2 regions of the Alishewanella sp. WH16-1 genome follow, and region 1 is predicted to be linked to the other one. Evidence: predicted binding sites of a transcription regulator. Region 1 holds the regulator's gene; the other holds the start of a gene.
What was found. Region 1 encodes FNR, which switches genes on or off when oxygen is low (the NO sensors DNR and NnrR bind a similar motif). Its sites were predicted from a motif close to TTGATCTAGATCAA; they were not measured.
Positions count from the first base shown of each region.

Region 1 (8,673 bases):
AGGGCACCAGCTTACTGGTAACATTGGCAATACTCTTAATGCCGCCAATGATGACGGCGCCGATTAACGCCGCATAGATCACACCGAATAACCAGGCATTATCAAAGCCCGTGACGCTTTGTACCTGCACAAACCCCTGATTGACATGCACAAAACCGGCTGAGCCGAAAATAACCGCGACCGAGAAGAACAGCGCCAGTGCGGTACCGAGTTTCGGTAGCTGATACTTATCCAGCGCGGCCTTGATATAGTACATCGGGCCACCGGAGACAGTACCATCAGCATTCACCTGGCGGTATTTTACCGCCAGCGTACATTCGACAAATTTGGTCGACATGCCAAGCAAACCGGCCATAATCATCCAGAAGGTGGCGCCAGGCCCGCCCAGGCTAATGGCGACCGCGACCCCGGCAATATTACCGGTACCAACAGTACCGGACAGTGCGGTAGTTAACGCCTTATAGGGCGAGATTTCTCCGCTGCTGCCGGGCTCTGGTTTAGCAAACAGCCGCCGAATAGCATAGCCGAAACCTCTGATATTGATAAAACCCAGATAGCAGGTAAAGATGATAGCGCCACTGATCAACCAAATCATTACCAGCGGAATATCAACGCCATTAAACGAAAAGGCATAAAACACCACTGAGGCAAGTTGGTTGGTAAAGGCTTCAAAACTGGCCTGAAATGAAAATTCAGCAGACATATTGCTATCCGGATGGCTGTAATCTGGCAGAGCATACCTGCTCAGACCAGAACTGACAACCATTGCTCAGTTGGACAGCGATGATTTGCGATTAACCGCGGATTCAGATAGTTGGGCTAAGCTTAATCCGTTCAGGGTCAAGCAGACCGCGTTAAAGGAGAACTGTAATGTGGATTCGAACTAGTTTGATGGTGTTATTGCTGTGGGTATTGCAAGGCTGTGCTGCCGGCATTAATGCCACCCCGGCAGAACAGCGTGCTGCCATCACTGAGATGCGCCAGCAGGTACTCAACGACCTATACCGCGAAAAAACCAGTGCTCGGGCGGAAGTGGCGGCGGCTCCCGGTTATGCGGTATTTAGCAATGCTAATGTCAATCTGATTCTGGCGAGTTTTGGCGGCGGCTATGGCGTGGTTCGCAATAATCGCAGCGGTGCCGATACCTATATGAAAATGGGCGAGGTTGGCGTCGGTCTGGGAGCGGGTGTCAAAGACTTCCGGCTGGTACTGGTGTTTCATACTGAGCGGGCGCTACAACGCTTTATTGAACAGGGCTGGGCTTTCGGCGCTCAGGCCGATGCTGCCGCCAAAGCCGGCGATAAAGGCGCCGCGGTTGGCGCCGAAGCCAGTGTCGATGAGGTGACTATTTATCAGTTTACCGAAACGGGGCTGGCATTGCAGGCCACCATTAAAGGCACCAAGTTCTGGGTCGATGATAAACTAAATTAGGTGTCCGGGGTGACAGAGGCGGCCGCTAACGCGGCCGCGATTTGCAACAACAGTTAATATTGACTGTAGCTCTGTAAAAACTGGCCGAGGCGGCTAATCGCCTGGGTCAGTTGTTCTTTATGCGGCAGCGTGACAATACGGAAATGATCCGGCTCTGGCCAGTTAAAAGCCCGGCCATGCACCAGTAGTACCTTATGCTGGCGCAGAAAATCCAGTACAAAGAGCTCATCGTCCTGAATCCGGTATTTTTTAAGATCGATCTTCGGAAACAGATACATTGCCCCCTTGGGGCGCATACAGCTGATGCCATCAATTTCGGTCACCAGCTTGTGCGCCAGATCCATCTGATCGTATAAGCGTCCACCCGGTACCACCAGCTCATTAATACTCTGATAGCCACCCAGTGCCGTTTGCACCGCATGTTGACAGGGTACATTGGCACAAAGCCGCATCGATGCCAAAATATTCAAACCCTCAATATACTGCCGTGCCGCCTGCTTGGCGCCGGAGATAAATAACCAACCGATGCGAAAGCCGGCGATGCGGTAATTCTTCGATAAGCCACCAAAGGTCAGCATCACCAGGTCATCGGCCAAGGCCGCCGTGCTAACGTGCTCAGTACCGTCATACAGCACCTTGTCGTATATCTCGTCACTTAGCACCACCAGTTTATGTTCACGGGCGATTTGCAGTAATTGCCGTAAAAATGCCGCGTCATAGACTGCACCGGTCGGATTATTCGGATTGATTAGCACTAGGGCGCGGGTTTTTTTGCTGATCTTTGCCTTGATATCATCCAGTGCCGGCAACCAATCCTGCTGCTCATCACAGAGGTAATGGACTGCCTTACCACCCGCCAGATTCACCGCCGCCGTCCACAGCGGGTAGTCCGGCATTGGCACCAGTACCTCATCACCGTTGTTCAGCAGTGCCTGTAATGACATCAGGATCAGCTCAGAGACGCCGTTACCGATATAGACATCATCCGCATCGGCACCCAGAATGCCACGCTGCTGGTAATACTGTGCAACGGCGACCCGCGCCGGGTAAATACCCTGCGAGTCGGAATAACCCTGGGCGGTTGGCAGGTTATGGATCACATGCTTGAGAATTTCATCCGGCGCTTCAAAGCCAAAGGGCGCCGGATTGCCAATATTTAATTTCAGAATGCGGTGGCCTTCCTCTTCCATGCGTTTTGCTTCGCGTGCCACCGGGCCACGAATATCGTAACAAACTCCATCCAGTTTATTTGACCGTTCTACCGCTTTCATTTTGTTCGCCTGACTCTTCAATTTGGGGTTGTTTATCCATCCAGACCGCTAAAGCTGCCCAGTGCAGTGTTTATCAGTAAACAAATATTTGCAATATTTTCAGGCAATAAAATACAAAAAAAGCCGACTGCGAACTTTTTGTTCGAATCTAAGCCTTATAGGCGGTAGAATATGCGGCTATTTTGGGTTTAACTGAAACGATCTGTTGCTTTAAAAGGTGGTGAATGCTCTTAATCCGTAACCTGATTCTGGTGCTGTTTTGGCTGTTAGTGGCGGTGGCTACCTTTAGTCCTTTTAGTGAACTGGAACCAGTAAAAGAGCCTGAAGCACTGGAGGAATGGCAAATTCCAAGCCGGCTAACCGCCTTATCGGATGCCGACCAAAAGAAGTTGTTGCAGCGGCTCGCTTATCCGAAGGCAGCGATCCCAAAGCAGCCGTTACCTGATTTCAATACCATCGCGAATGTCGATCGCAAGAAACAAGCGTTTTTTGACTATCTGAGGCCGCATGTCAAACGCGAAAATCAGCGTTTATTGTGGTTACGTGAACAGCTGCTGGAGATTGCCGAGAAAAAGCAGAAAAACTTAAGACTCAGCATTGAGGAATATGCGTTTCTGTATAGCTTGTATGACGAGTTTAAGTTAGACGTGGCAGAGACGGATCAGGAAACCCTGGCTGAGCTATTACTGCGGGTAGATGTGATCCCGGAAAGTTTAGTCTTAATGCAAGCAGCAAATGAGTCTGCCTGGGGCACCAGCCGTTTTGCCATAGAGGGTTATAATTTCTTCGGCCAGTGGTGTTTTCGCGAGGGCTGTGGCCTGATCCCGCTAAACCGGGCCGAAGATCAGTTTCACGAGGTCGCGAAATTCGACAGTCCGGCAGCCAGTATCCGCAGTTATTTTTATAATCTGAATACCTTTCATACTTACGAGCAGTTGCGGCAGATCCGCGCACAACACCGTGCTGAAAACCGGCCTCTGCGTGGTGAAGCCCTGGCACATGGTTTGAGTGCCTACTCTGAGCGCGGTCATGAATATATCGAAGAAATTACCGCGATGATTCGTTTTAACCGTCGTCTACTGGAAGATTAAGCGATAAAAAAGCCTGCTCAACTGAGCAGGCCTGGTGTTGCTGCCGTAGCCTGTTACGCTCAGCTTAATTCCACTGCCTGATGCACAATTAACTCGTCATCTTCCTGCTCGAAACCTACTGGTACGCTAGGTACTGCAACCTTATCAAAGGCGGTATCACCATCGCTGAGCAGAGCGCTTTCTTTGCTAATCGCCGCAAAATCAAACAGCGTTTTATCGGCCAGATGGGACGGCACAATGTTCTGCATTGCCTGAAACATGGTTTCAATCCGGCCCGGGAAACGTTTATCCCAGTCCTGCAGCATTTCTTTTACCACCTGCCGCTGCAACCCGTCCTGTGAGCCACAGAGGTTACACGGGATAATCGGGAAAGCCTTGGCTTGCGAATATTTTTCGATATCCTTTTCTTTGCAGTAAGCCAAAGGCCGGATCACGATATGTTCGCCGTTATCACTGATCAGTTTGGGCGGCATCGATTTCATCTTGCCGCCATAAAACATATTTAAAAACAAGGTTTCCAGCATATCATCGCGGTGGTGGCCGAGGGCGATTTTAGTTGCGCCCAGTTCTTTGGCAGTGCGGTACAAAATACCACGGCGCAGGCGTGAACACAGCGAGCAGGTCGTTTTGCCCTCTGGGATCTTTTCCTTGACGATGGCATAGGTATCTTCAGTAACAATTTTAAAGTCGACGCCAATGGCTGTCAGATACTCTGGCAGCACATGCGCCGGGAACCCCGGTTGTTTCTGATCAAGATTCACCGCCACAATACTGAAATTAATTGGCGCCGATTGTTGCAGATTCAGCAGAATATCCAGCAGGGTATAAGAGTCTTTACCGCCGGATAAACACACCATCACCTTGTCGCCTTCACTGATCATGCCAAAATCAGCAATGGCCTGGCCAACGTTACGGCGCAGCCGTTTGTGCAGTTTATTCAGATTGTATTGGGCTTTCGCTTGCGCGGCGTGAGACATCATTAACTACCAGACAGAAAAAAGGCGCACATTATACCCAAGGGTGCGCCTACGCAAAAGAGGAATAGGATCCTGCTCTAGGATTTCTCCAGCGGACAGACAAAGTTTTCCGGTTTTAACGCCAAGACATCGCAGTCCAAACGGTCAATCACATGCTCGGCGGTATTGCCGATAATGGCAGCCGATAAACCGGTTCGGCCGATGGTACCAATTAATACCATTTCCGCATCCAGCTTCCGCGCTAGTTTCGGGATCACATCTTCTGGCATACCCTCCAGCACATGACACTGGTCCGCCGGAATCGCATAGTCATCGGCGAGCAGCTTGACGGCTTCTTTATGGTGGCGCTGCATAGTGCTGTTATATTCCTGCGGATTAAACTCCGGGATTTCGATGGCGATATTAACCGGCGTACCCGGATAGGCATTGACCAGATGTACCTTGGCGTGCAGCAATTCAGCCATTTGTAACGCTTTAGTAATTACGCGTTTATTTAATGATTTATGATGTTCTTGTTCGCTGCCGGCATTAACTGCGGCGATAATATTTCCTTGCTCCGGCCAGGCGTGTTCTTTTACCAGCAATACCGGGCAGGGACACTTGCGTAAAATATGCCAGTCAGTTGGGGTAAAAATCATCGATTTCAGTACGTCATGATCATGAGTACCTTTAATGACTAAGTCGAAGTTATGCTCCAGTACCGCCTTGACCACGGCTTCGAAAGGTCTGTTGTGCCAAACCACCTGTATCGCAATGTCGAGCCCGGCGGCCGTTGCCGGTGCTAATAAACTGCTAAGCCAGATTTCACGATCCTTAATCACCGCTTGTTTCATGGCTTCGCGCTCATCACCGGACAACATGGTGGTCATTTCGTAAGAGAACTCGTATACCGACAGAAAGGCCGTTAATTTACCGCCTTGTTTGCGGGTTAGTTCCAGCGCACGATCCAGCGCTTTTTGCTGTTCCGTAGTTGGATCCAGTACCACTAAAACATTGTTGTAAATCGACATAATATCTCCGGCTATCCATTCTAACTCACCTAAGTGTAGTCAAAATAACCGGAGTTGGTAGCGGGGCCTTTGTGTTAAATCAATAAACAAGCAACAAAGTTAAAGCGGCGTTGCGGCGCAATAGGCGTTGTTGCTTTACTGAAATCAATATGGGGGGTTAGCAATTCCCTGCCAGATTATTTAGTGCCGACGCATCAAGAATGGTAATCAGTTTACCGTCGACATCAATAATCTGATCTTTATGCAGTTTACTCAGCAAACGGCTGATGGTTTCCACGGTTAAGCCCAGATAATTACCGATATCACTGCGGGTCATCGTCAGACGGAAAGCCTTAGACGAAAAGCCCCGGTTACCGTAGCGTGATGCCAGATGATTGAGGAAGGTCGCCAGTTTTTGCTCGGCAGTTTTCCGGTTTAACAACAGCAACATTTGCTGATCTGCCTGAATGTCCTGGCTCATCAGCCGCATCATTTGTTGCCGTAATTTGGGCAGTTGATCTAATAACAGTTCGAGATTATTGAACGGGATTTCACAAATCATTCCGGTTTCCAGCGCTTCAGCGTAACTGACGTGTTGCTGGGTGTTGATCGCATCAAAACCGATAATATCGCCGGGCAAATGGAAGCCGGTAATTTGTTGCTCACCCTGTTCGGTCAGGGTAAAGGTTTTAAAGGATCCGGTACGCACGGCGAACAGCGATTTTAGTGCGGTGCCACTTTCAAACAGAATATCGCCTTTATGCAGCGGGCGTTTACGCTGGATAATGTCATCCAGCTTGGTCATTTCCTGATCGTTAAGTGAAAATGGCAGGCACAGCTGGCTAAAACCACAATCCTGACAATTAATCGCCGAGCGTTGCATCGAATGGATCCTAAAGTCCCTAATATGACTGCTAGCTTAAAAAACTAACCTCTGCAAAGCAAGCCATATCGTATAAAAGCCATAGATAGCCAGTATAGCCGCAGTCGCATAACGAAACAGCATATTTGCTTTGAGCTGACGTAAGGCGTTGGCTGCGCTGCCAACGGCGAGAAGAGCGGGCAGGGTACCGATGCCAAAGCCAAGCATCAGGGCGGCACCCTTTAGCGCACTGCCGCTGGCCAGACTCCAGCTTAAGGTGGAGTAAACCAGGCCACAGGGCAGAAAGCCCCATAACAGGCCATAGCGGTAAGCTTTGCTGGCGGAATCCAGTGGTAACAGCGCTTTGCTCAGTGGCTGTAGCCGCTGCCATAGGCCCTGACCAACCTTTTCTAATCGGGTTAAACCAAACCAGAGCCGGCTAATGTACAGCGCCATGGCAATCAGCAGCAAGCCGGCAAGCAAACGCAGCCATAGCATGGATGCCCCGGTCACTTGCATCGCCGTAATACCAAAATAGCCAACCAGGGCGCCGAACAAGGCGTAAGTCGTTAAGCGTCCGGCACTGAGTAACAATGGAAAGTACCAGCCGTGACGGCGTTGTTCTGCCGGTACACTCAGTTGTAAGGCACTGGCGATACCGCCGCACATTACCAGGCAATGACTGCTCCCCAACAAACCAATCAGTATAGCGGCGAGAAAATCAGGGCTCATCTTGGCGCGACGGGCTGTTATGGTTTGGCTGCTGGCGCGGGTTGTCAGACTGCACCTGCTGCTTATCCTCATCAAACAGGATGCTTAAGCCTTCTTTTTCCAAATCTTCAAACTGTTTTGAGCGTACCGCCCAAAAGAAAATCCAGATACCGATGGCGACAAATAAAATGGCAATCGGGATCAGTACATAAATAATGCTCATTTCTTCAGTAACCTTAACGAGTTAGATACCACCAGCAAGGAGCTGAAGGACATACCAATCACGGCAATATAAGGTGATACAAAGCCTGCTACCGCCAATGGAATAATAATCAGATTATAGCCTACCGACCAGCCAAGGTTTTGTTTGATGGTACGGGCGCTTTGTTTACCACCGGCAACTAAATCTAATACCAGGCTGACATCTGGCTTTAACAGCACCACATCGGCCTGGTTTTTTGATAAATCCGCGCCTGAGTGCACGGCGACAGAGATATGGGCGGCATTAAAGCCAGGGCTGTCATTAATGCCATCGCCAAGCATTAAGACTTTATGGCCATCGGCAATCAGTTGCTGGATCTGCGCGACTTTTTGCTCTGGCGAGCAGCCCTTTACCATAAAATCTAACTGCAGCTGCTGGCTGATCTGCTCTGCTTGCTCAGAGCTGTCGCCGGTCAACATGCCTAAACGATAACCCTGTTGCTGCAGTTTGGCGACCAGTGCCGGCACTTCCGCCCGGATCTGATCACTCAGCTCTACCGCAGCAATCGGCTCGCCATCGATCACCAGATATACCATCGCATTGCTGACTTCGCTCAATTGACAAAACGCCGCACTGCCGACTTTAAGCTGTCGTTGTTGCCAGCTGCCACTGATCCCAGCGCCAACGGCGACGCTCACCTGCTGCAGTTGCAATGGTTCGGTCAGATACGGAGCAAAGGCCCGGGCGATGGGATGCTCGGAATAGCGCTCCAGATTGGCAATGAAATTCAGCACCTCAGCTTCACCGTATTGCGTACTGAGTAAGGTGACCTGGCAGACACTAAACTGGCCTTCGGTAAGGGTACCGGTTTTATCGAACACGATATGGCTGATTTCTGGCAAGGTTTCCAGCGCCTGAGAATTTTTAATCAGGATCCCCTGACGGTTTAAGCGTGCTAAGGCACAGGTAATAGCGGTGGGGGTTGCCAGGCTGAGTGCACAAGGGCAGGTGGCAACTAAGACCGACAAGGTAACCCAGAATGCCCGGTCCGGGTTCCACCAGAAATACCATAAACCAAAGGTCAATACCGCTATTACCAGTAAGCGTTCGACAAAGTATTTTGCCAGCTGGTCAGTTTT
Region 1 is NZ_LCWL01000003.1:39,886-48,558, forward strand. Features, by position in the region: gene AAY72_RS00800 (sodium:alanine symporter family protein) at 1-703, opposite strand, end outside; gene AAY72_RS00805 (YSC84-related protein) at 871-1,431, shown strand; gene AAY72_RS00810 (pyridoxal phosphate-dependent aminotransferase) at 1,485-2,702, opposite strand; gene AAY72_RS00815 (glucosaminidase domain-containing protein) at 2,927-3,793, shown strand; gene ttcA (tRNA 2-thiocytidine(32) synthetase TtcA) at 3,853-4,770, opposite strand; gene uspE (universal stress protein UspE) at 4,848-5,780, opposite strand; gene fnr (fumarate/nitrate reduction transcriptional regulator Fnr) at 5,938-6,642, opposite strand; gene AAY72_RS00835 (sulfite exporter TauE/SafE family protein) at 6,679-7,353, opposite strand; gene ccoS (cbb3-type cytochrome oxidase assembly protein CcoS) at 7,343-7,555, opposite strand; gene AAY72_RS00845 (heavy metal translocating P-type ATPase) at 7,552-8,673, opposite strand, start outside.

Region 2 (8,673 bases), on a different contig from region 1:
ATAATAGCGGCACGCTAAGGATGGGGATTGAGTTTATTGAGGGCAAAGAGTTTGATGACAACAAAACCATCTTGCATATTAAGCAGGATGGGCAGTGGCAAAAATTAGCGTTGCCCAATCAACGCGCGAATCCTAAAGTGACGCCCTGGGGATTTACCGCTGATAATAAAACCGCTTACTTTCTGTCTAACTTCGATATGGCGACCGGTGATCGGGACGGTTTATTTGCGTACAACTTCGAGGATAAATCACTCAATCTGGTAGCCAGACACGATTATTCAGATATCGACGGCCGGTCCAGAGGCCATGACGGCGAGTTGCTGGCGATTGACTATATGGCAGGTAAGGCTGAGTTCGAATTTATTAATACCAGCCATCCGGATACCTTATTGCTCGCCGGTTTGAAACAGGCGTTTGCGGAGCAATTGGTCACCATTTCCTCTTTTGACGAAAAAGGTCAGCTAGCCTTATTCCGCGTCAGCTCTGATCGTAATCCCGGCGAATTTTATTTGTACGATTTGGTGAAGAAACAAGCCCGTTATCTTGCTTCGGTAAAGCCAAATTTAAAAGCTGAGCAGTTGGTGCCGATGCAGCCGGTTACACTGGCCGCTCGGGATGGCCTGGCATTACATGGCTATCTAACCTTACCCGCGGGTAAAACCAGTCAGTTGCCGCTGATTATCAACGTCCATGGTGGCCCCTTTGGCGTTTATGATAATTGGGGCTTTAATGCTGAAGCGCAATTCTTTGCCCACCATGGTTATGCCAGTTTACAGGTTAACTTCCGTGGTTCTGGTGGCTATGGCGACGATTTCGAACGTGCTGGCCGTTTACAGTGGGGACGGGCGATGCAAGATGATGTTGCCGATGCGGTAAAGTGGGCAGTAGCACAAGGCATTGCGGATCCAAACCGCATTTGTATCTACGGCGGTAGTTATGGCGGTTATGCTGCAATTTGGGGCGTAATCAAAGATCCGGAATTATATCGCTGCGCTGTAGGCTATGTCGGTGTCTATGATATGCCGTTATTCTTTAAAGGTGATGGTTCAGATGCTAGCCGCAGCCGCAATATCGGGCAATTTATCCGCTCTCATGTTGGCGCCGACCAGGAATCCCTGCAAGCGATCTCACCGGTACATCATGTCGATAAAATTCAGGTGCCGTTATTTATTGTACACGGCTCCAAAGATGTGCGGGTGCCAATAATCCATGCCAATAATTTACGTAAGGCCTTAGATCAGGCGGGTAAAGATTATCAATGGTTGGTTAAAGAAGACGGCCATGGTTTTTATCAGGTGGCGCACCGGGTCGAGTTGTACGATAAGATGCTGCAATTTTTTAACCAGCATATTGGTGCAGCAGCTAAGGCTAAACCTAATTAACATTTTGCTGTTTATCGTGAAAAATCAGCGGTTGGTCGGTTGCTGCCGACCCGCCGCTGCCCTTGCTCCCGCTTAGGTTAAGCGCGTGACCTGAAATAGAAAAAAAAGTTGCAGCTTTGCGACTAAATACCTGCTTAAAGGCTTGACCCTATTTTTTTTTGCTGCATATTATTAACCGATATTGTTCGGTTGCAAATCGAATGATGCGCTTCAGGCCTTTCTCAGGGATGCGTCTGACAAAAATAAATAACGAGATACTCATCTAATAAGAGTTATCCAGGGAGTTTACTATGTTCACCAATAACAAGCTAAGCAAGGCTGTTCGCCTGGCTATGGCCTTTGGTGCTGCTTCAACACTGGCCTTCGCTGGCTCAGTTGCAGCCCAAGAAACTGATAACGAAGAAACCGCCAAAAAAGACGAGAAGCCAGAACGTATTCAGATCGTAGGCTCTCGGATCCGCACCGACGGCCTGGATCAGGCTAACCCGGTTACTATCATCACTGCTGAGATTGCGAAAGATTCAGGTTTAAATACGCTGGGTGAATTACTGCGTACTTCTACCGTGGCAGCCGGTTCTGACCAGCTGATTTCTGCGTACTCTGTGGGCTTCGTCACCTCTGGTGGTGCCGGTGCTGAATCTATCTCAATGCGTGGTCTGGGTTCAAACCGTACGCTGGTATTATTAAACGGCCGTCGTGCAGGCCCTGCCGGTACCCGTGGTCAGGTTTCTGCTTTTGATATGAACGCCTTACCTGTATCAGCCATTGATCGGGTTGAAATTCTGAAAGACGGCGCCTCATCACTTTACGGTTCAGACGCTGTTGCCGGTGTAATCAACATTATTACCAAGCGTGACGACACCGCTAATATTACCGTTTCAGGTAGCAAGCCATTCGAATCAGGCGGTGAAACTTACCGTATTAACGGTACTTACGGTGAAACCTTTGACCGTGGTTCATGGCAAATTGTGGCTGACTATAACGTCAATACCGGTTTAATCCGTGACGATCGCGATTACTTTAACTGTAACGAGCGGATGCTATTTAATGCCACCACTGGCGAGCGGGCTGACCCTATCGACCCACGTACCGGTGAGTATCATTGTAACGGTACTGGCTATGGTATCTGGAGTAACCGTGGTGGTCGTTTCCTGTATGACTATCAAGGTTATGGCTTCCCAGCGGCAAGTTCTACTTTCCCAGTACCACTAACTCACCCGAATGGTTATTTCTGGGCTGGTCACAACAAAGAAACCGATGGTTGGTTAGATGGTCAGCATCCGTTCCAGCGTAACTCTACCATGATCCCGGAATCTAAAGTGGGTTCGGTGTTCCTGCAGGGTAACTACGATATCAGTGATAAAGTATCAATGTTCGGTGAATTACTGCACAGCAGCCGGACCACTGATATTGCCAGCGTACGCCAGATCTTTACCCAGGATTATGGGTATATACCTGCCAATTTAGTGCCGGGCTGGGGTGGTGACACCACTTTGTTAGCGGTAGCGATTACTGATCACTATAAAAACCAGACGACTATCGATTATACCCGTGCTGTAGCGGGCTTTGAGGGTGAGTTTGGTGACTGGTACTGGAACTTCTCTTATCAGCGTTCATTTAACAAAGGTGAATATAAACAAGATATTTTCCTGCGTGATGCGATGCTAAAATCACAGCGCGTACTGCGCGGTGAAGCCTGTAACGACGTAACGCCACTGTCAAATCGTCCTTGCTATGCCGTTGAGTGGTTCGATCCACAATTTATCAATGGTAATATGAGCCAAGGCGCCCGTGACTTCCTGATGGGTGAAGATATCGGTATGACCTACTATAAGCAGGATACCGTTGACTTCTATCTGACTGGTGATTTATTTGAATTACCAGCCGGTATGGTCAGTACTGCTTATGGTGTCAGCTATCAGACTGATCTAATCAAGGATACCCCGGGTATTGAAACCCGTCGTGGCAACTCCTGGGGCCTGAGCGGTGCTAATATCACTAAAGGTCGTTCTACCACTAAAGCGGCTTATGCGGAGTTTAACGTACCATTACTGCGTGAAATGCCTTTAGTACAAGCGCTGGATATGACCGTATCAGGCCGTTGGAATGATGTGAACACCTACGGTACCGGTACAACTTATAAAGTGGGCTTAAACTGGGCCTTAACTGACGAGTGGCGTATCCGGGCTTACCGTGGTAGTTCATTCCGTGCCCCAGCACTGTTTGAACTATTCCTGGATAGCCAGACTGGCTTCTTAGGTCAGGTTAGCGACCCTTGTATCAACTGGGTTGAAAGTGATAACCAGTTCCTGCGCGCTAACTGTCAGGCTGCTGGTGTACCAGAGAGCTATATCGCGGGTGTCGGTTCCTCAATGACCTCAATTACCGGTGGTGGTAAAGGTGTACTGGAAGCGGAAACCTCAGTATCGAAAGGTTTAGGTATCGTTTATACCAGCCCTGAGAATAAGTTTGGTTTATCGGTAGATTACTATGATGTGGTAATTAACGATCAGATCACTAACGTCGGTGGCGCTGCGGTATTAAGCAACTGTTACCTGTCTGAGCGCGGTTTTGCTAATGAACCATTCTGTCGTCAAATCACCCGTCGTACCGGTATGGATGGCGACTGGGGTGTGGCTGAAGTACGTGGTGGTTATCTGAACACCGCTGAGCAAACTGTACGTGGTATCGACTATACCTTAACTTACCGTGATACTTTCTCTTTCGGTGATTTAAGCGTGCGCTTAGAGCATACCCAGCAAATCGAGCGTAACTACAAGCAGTTCGCTGCTGATGTTGAGCCGCTGAAGTACATCACCCGGGTTGGTAACCCACGTGAAGTGGGTACCCTGCGTACTACACTGCGTCGTGATGACTGGCAGTTTAACTGGACCATGAACTACTATGGTAGTACTTCAAACTACCATCTGTATGCTAATGGTAACCGCACTACTTACCGTGGTGAGAATGTAACTTTCCTGGCGGAAACACCAACCTACATTCTGCATGCGTTCTCAGCTTCTACTACGTTCTGGGATAGCATGAATGTGACTGCCGGTATTGCGAATGCGTTCGATAAGCAACCACCAGTTGCCAGCCCAGCTGCGCTGAACGTTGTTGGTAACGTACCGCTGTTTGCATCACAACTGGATTATTTAGGTCGTCGGTTATTCGTAACCGTGTCTTACGACTTCTAATCTAACTCCCTTAGGTTACTAAGTACCTTAAAGCCCCGGCTACGCACAGCCGGGGCTTTTCTTTTCGCGGTTGCGCTTTTCAAAGGCGACGAAATTCATTACCATAGGCGCCGGTTTTGATTTAGATCAACATGTAGGCGGTAAAGCAGTATGGCTGATGAAAACTTTAAAGACAGCTTCGACCTGAAGCAGTTAATATTATTCGTTATTTGTTTCGCTGGCCTGTTGTGTCTGGCCCCGATCCTCCGCTGGATCCAGTTACTTTCCTGAAAGTAAGGTTACATCGGGTATGAGCCGCCACCGGGGCGGCTTTTTTGTCTGTATTGATTTAAGGGTATAGAGATGGACTACCAACAGCTTGCTATCGAATTGCAGCAGGTAATTAAAACGGTTGAGAATTATCCGAAACCGGGCATTACTTTTCGCGATGTGACCAGTCTGATGCAGGATGGCCCCAGCTTTAAAAAAGTGATTGATGCCTTTGTCGCCCGTTATCAGGATGCCGGCATTACCAAAATTATTGGTACTGAATCGCGCGGCTTTATTTTTGGTGCCCCTTTAGCTTATGCGCTGGGAGTGGCCTTTGTACCGGTACGTAAACCGGGCAAGTTACCACGCGAGCGTATTTCACAGGCCTATTCATTGGAATACGGCGAAGATGCGCTGGAATTACACGCTGACGCTATCGTAGCCGGCGATAAAGTGCTGTTGGTTGACGATTTACTGGCCACCGGCGGCACCATTGACGCCACGGTAAAACTGGTACGTCGCTTAGGTGGCACTGTAGCTGATGCCGCCTTTGTAATCGCCTTACCAGAACTGGGCGGTGTTGCACGCTTAGAAAAGCTCGGTTTAACCCTGTGTAGTCTGGTTGAGTATCACGGCGAATAGGGTTAGGCTAGCGTTACTTCGCAACAAGACAGGATGCCGGCATGAGTTATCAGGTTCTGGCCAGAAAATGGCGGCCACGCCAATTTAGTGAACTGGTGGGACAGCAGCATGTGAAAACAGCGCTGGCCAATGCGCTCAATAGCGCCCGTTTACATCATGCCTATTTATTTACCGGCACCCGGGGTGTCGGTAAAACCACCATCGCCCGCATTTTCGCCAAAAGTCTGAACTGTGAGACCGGTATTACCGCAACGCCCTGTGGTCAATGTAGCACCTGCTTAGAGATAGATGGCGGTAACTATGTTGATTTAATGGAAATCGACGCCGCATCGCGGACTAAGGTCGAAGATACCCGCGACTTGCTGGACAATGTGCAATATGCACCAAGCCGGGGCCGTTACAAGGTATACCTGATAGACGAAGTGCATATGCTGTCGCGGCACAGCTTTAACGCCTTGTTAAAGACGCTGGAAGAGCCGCCACCGCATGTGAAGTTCTTACTCGCCACCACCGATCCACAAAAGCTGCCGGTTACTGTACTGTCGCGTTGCTTGCAGTTTAGTTTAAAGGCCTTAACGGTAGCACAAATTCAGCAGCATCTGGCCACAGTACTGCAGGCCGAGCAACTGCCATTCGATGATGCGGCTTTAGCCCTGCTGGCCAAAGCGGCCAAAGGCAGTTTGCGGGACTCCCTCAGCCTGACCGATCAGGCGATTGCCCTTGGCAATGGTGCGGTGAAGTTACAGCCGGTGCGGGAGATGCTCGGTTTACTGGATACCAGTTGGGCACTGCAGTTACTACAGAGTTTATTCGCCGCCGATCTGGCTGCGATACAGCATAGCCTGCAACAATTACTGAGTCAGCAAGCTGACTATCTGCAGGTGCTGGATGATTTGTTGGCGCTGCTGCATCTGACAGCGTTAACCCAATTTGAACCTGCCGCTGCTGAACATAGTGACTATGCCGACGCCATTCGTCAGTTTGCGGCCAGTCAGACCCCGGAAGCGCTGCAGTTGTATTATCAGCTATTGGTGAGTGGGAAAAGAGATTTACCCTATGCACCAGAGCCCGCTATTGGCCTGGAGATGGCGCTGCTTCGTGCTTTAGCCTTTGTGCCGGCGACACAGACCACGCCACCGCAAAAGATGCCAGCTTCCAAGTCAGGCGCGGTACTGCCAGCAAATCAACCGGAAGTATCAACGCCGGGTCCGGCAGCAGTAGCGCCAGCCGTTGCTGTAACAGCTGTCATGCCTCAGGAAGGCCCGACTTTGGCACAGACTGCCGGGGCGCTGCCACAGCCTGCAGCCGGGACCACAGCAACATCTGCAGCAGTAACAGCAATAAAGCCCGAGACGCCGCCTGCCGGGTATACTGGCAATGTTCAGGCCAACAGTACAGCAGAGCCGGCCACGCAGATTGATGCCGTAACGGCGCGGATTATGGCCCGACGTGGTTTGGCACTGCCAACAACCAATGCAGCGCAGGAAGCGGCAACAAAAAAGTTTGAGCGCCAACCGGCGCCGCAGCAGACAGACCCATCACTCTCAGCCTCAGTTGCAGCCTCCTCTGCGCCGGTGAGATTGGAAGCCACGACTGTTGCGGTGCCGACAGCCGCCGCGGTAAAACCTGAATCGGCAGAGCTTGCTTCGCCTTCCGTCGCGATCGCAACAGACGCTGTCGCCGCAGCGGAATATGCTGGTTATACCGCCAGCCAAGCCGAAGTTGATGTTAGCGAGGCGTTTAACGAGCAGCTCGCTGAGCTCAGCAACGACGAGCTGAGTGAGCAAGCGCAGCTGTCAGAAGCCTGGTGGCAACAGCAAAGCTTCGAACCTTTGCCAGCGGCGGATACCGAGTTGCCGGATGAGCAACGCTTTTCGATTCGGTTTGCGGCGCAGGTGGATGCCTGGGCTAGATTGATTGAGCAATTAGAGCTCGGTGGTTTATTACGTCTGTATCTGTTAAATAGTGCGCTCAGCCAGCAAGGGCAGCAGGTATTGCTCACCGTCGCACGGCATCAGCAACATCTGGATAACCCGGCTTTTCGTACTAAATTGTACCAGGCGATTGCGCCGGTATTTCCGGCGGGTTTCGAGCTGGCGATTGAGTATCAGGAGCAGGTGCTAAACACGCCACTGGCGATCCAACAGCAGATCGAGCAGGAGCGTAAGGACTACGTCAGCCGGTTATTGCAGCAGGATCCTAAGCTGCAAGAGATCCAGCTGCGCTTTGCCGCCGAGCTGCAGTTGGACACCCTGCAGGTGAATTAACCTTGTAATTTTGGCGCCGAGTCATTATCTTGTCGCCAGCTTTGTCAGTTCCTAACAGAGAGAGAGAATTATGTTTAAAGGCGGTATGGGCAATATGCTCAAACAAGCACAGGCCATGCAGGATAAGATGCAGAAGATGCAGGCCGAAATTGCCAATATGGAAGTCACGGGTGAAGCCGGCGCGGGCCTGGTTAAAGTCACCATGACCGGTAACCACAATGTGCGCCGTGTCAGCATTGATGACAGTCTGATGAGTGATGACAAAGAAATGCTGGAAGATCTGATTGCCGCGGCATTAAATGATGCGGTGCGTCGGGTTGAAGAAAACAATAAAGAACAAATGGCGAAAATCACCGGCGGGTTACAATTGCCGCCAGGTATGAAGTTACCTTTCTAAGCATTATGGCTAAGCTCCCGCCGCTGTTACAGCAGTTGATTGATGCACTACGCGTGTTGCCGGGGGTGGGCCCGAAATCGGCCCAGCGCATGGCATTACAACTGCTGGAGCGTAATCGCAGTGGCGGCGCCAGGCTTGGGGCGGCTTTAACTGCTGCGATGAACGGCATTGGTCAATGTCAGCAATGCCGCACCTTTAGTGAACAGGCGCTGTGTGCTATTTGCAGCGATCCGCGCCGTGCTGAGGCGGAAACCCTGTGCATCGTTGGGTCAGCAGCTGACCAACTGGCGATCGAGCAAACCGGACAATTTCAGGGCCGTTACTTTGTGTTGATGGGTTATCTATCGCCGCTCGATGGCATAGGCCCGGAGCAACTCGGCCTTGACCTACTGGCGAAGCAACTGGCCAGTGGCGGTATCAGTGAAGTGATTCTGGCTACCAATCCGACGGTCGAAGGGGAAGCCACTGCGTTTTATATTGCTGAGCTGTGTCAGCAATATCAGTGCACTGTCACCCGCCTCGCGCAAGGCCTGCCGGTG
Region 2 is NZ_LCWL01000135.1:12,705-21,377, reverse strand. Features, by position in the region: gene AAY72_RS14340 (S9 family peptidase) at 1-1,382, shown strand, start outside; gene AAY72_RS14335 (TonB-dependent receptor domain-containing protein) at 1,673-4,579, shown strand; gene apt (adenine phosphoribosyltransferase) at 4,922-5,470, shown strand; gene dnaX (DNA polymerase III subunit gamma/tau) at 5,512-7,737, shown strand; gene AAY72_RS14320 (YbaB/EbfC family nucleoid-associated protein) at 7,808-8,134, shown strand; gene recR (recombination mediator RecR) at 8,140-8,673, shown strand, end outside.
Region 2: a site for FNR is predicted at 4,696-4,709, ahead of apt (adenine phosphoribosyltransferase). Genes of this name have one in related genera too.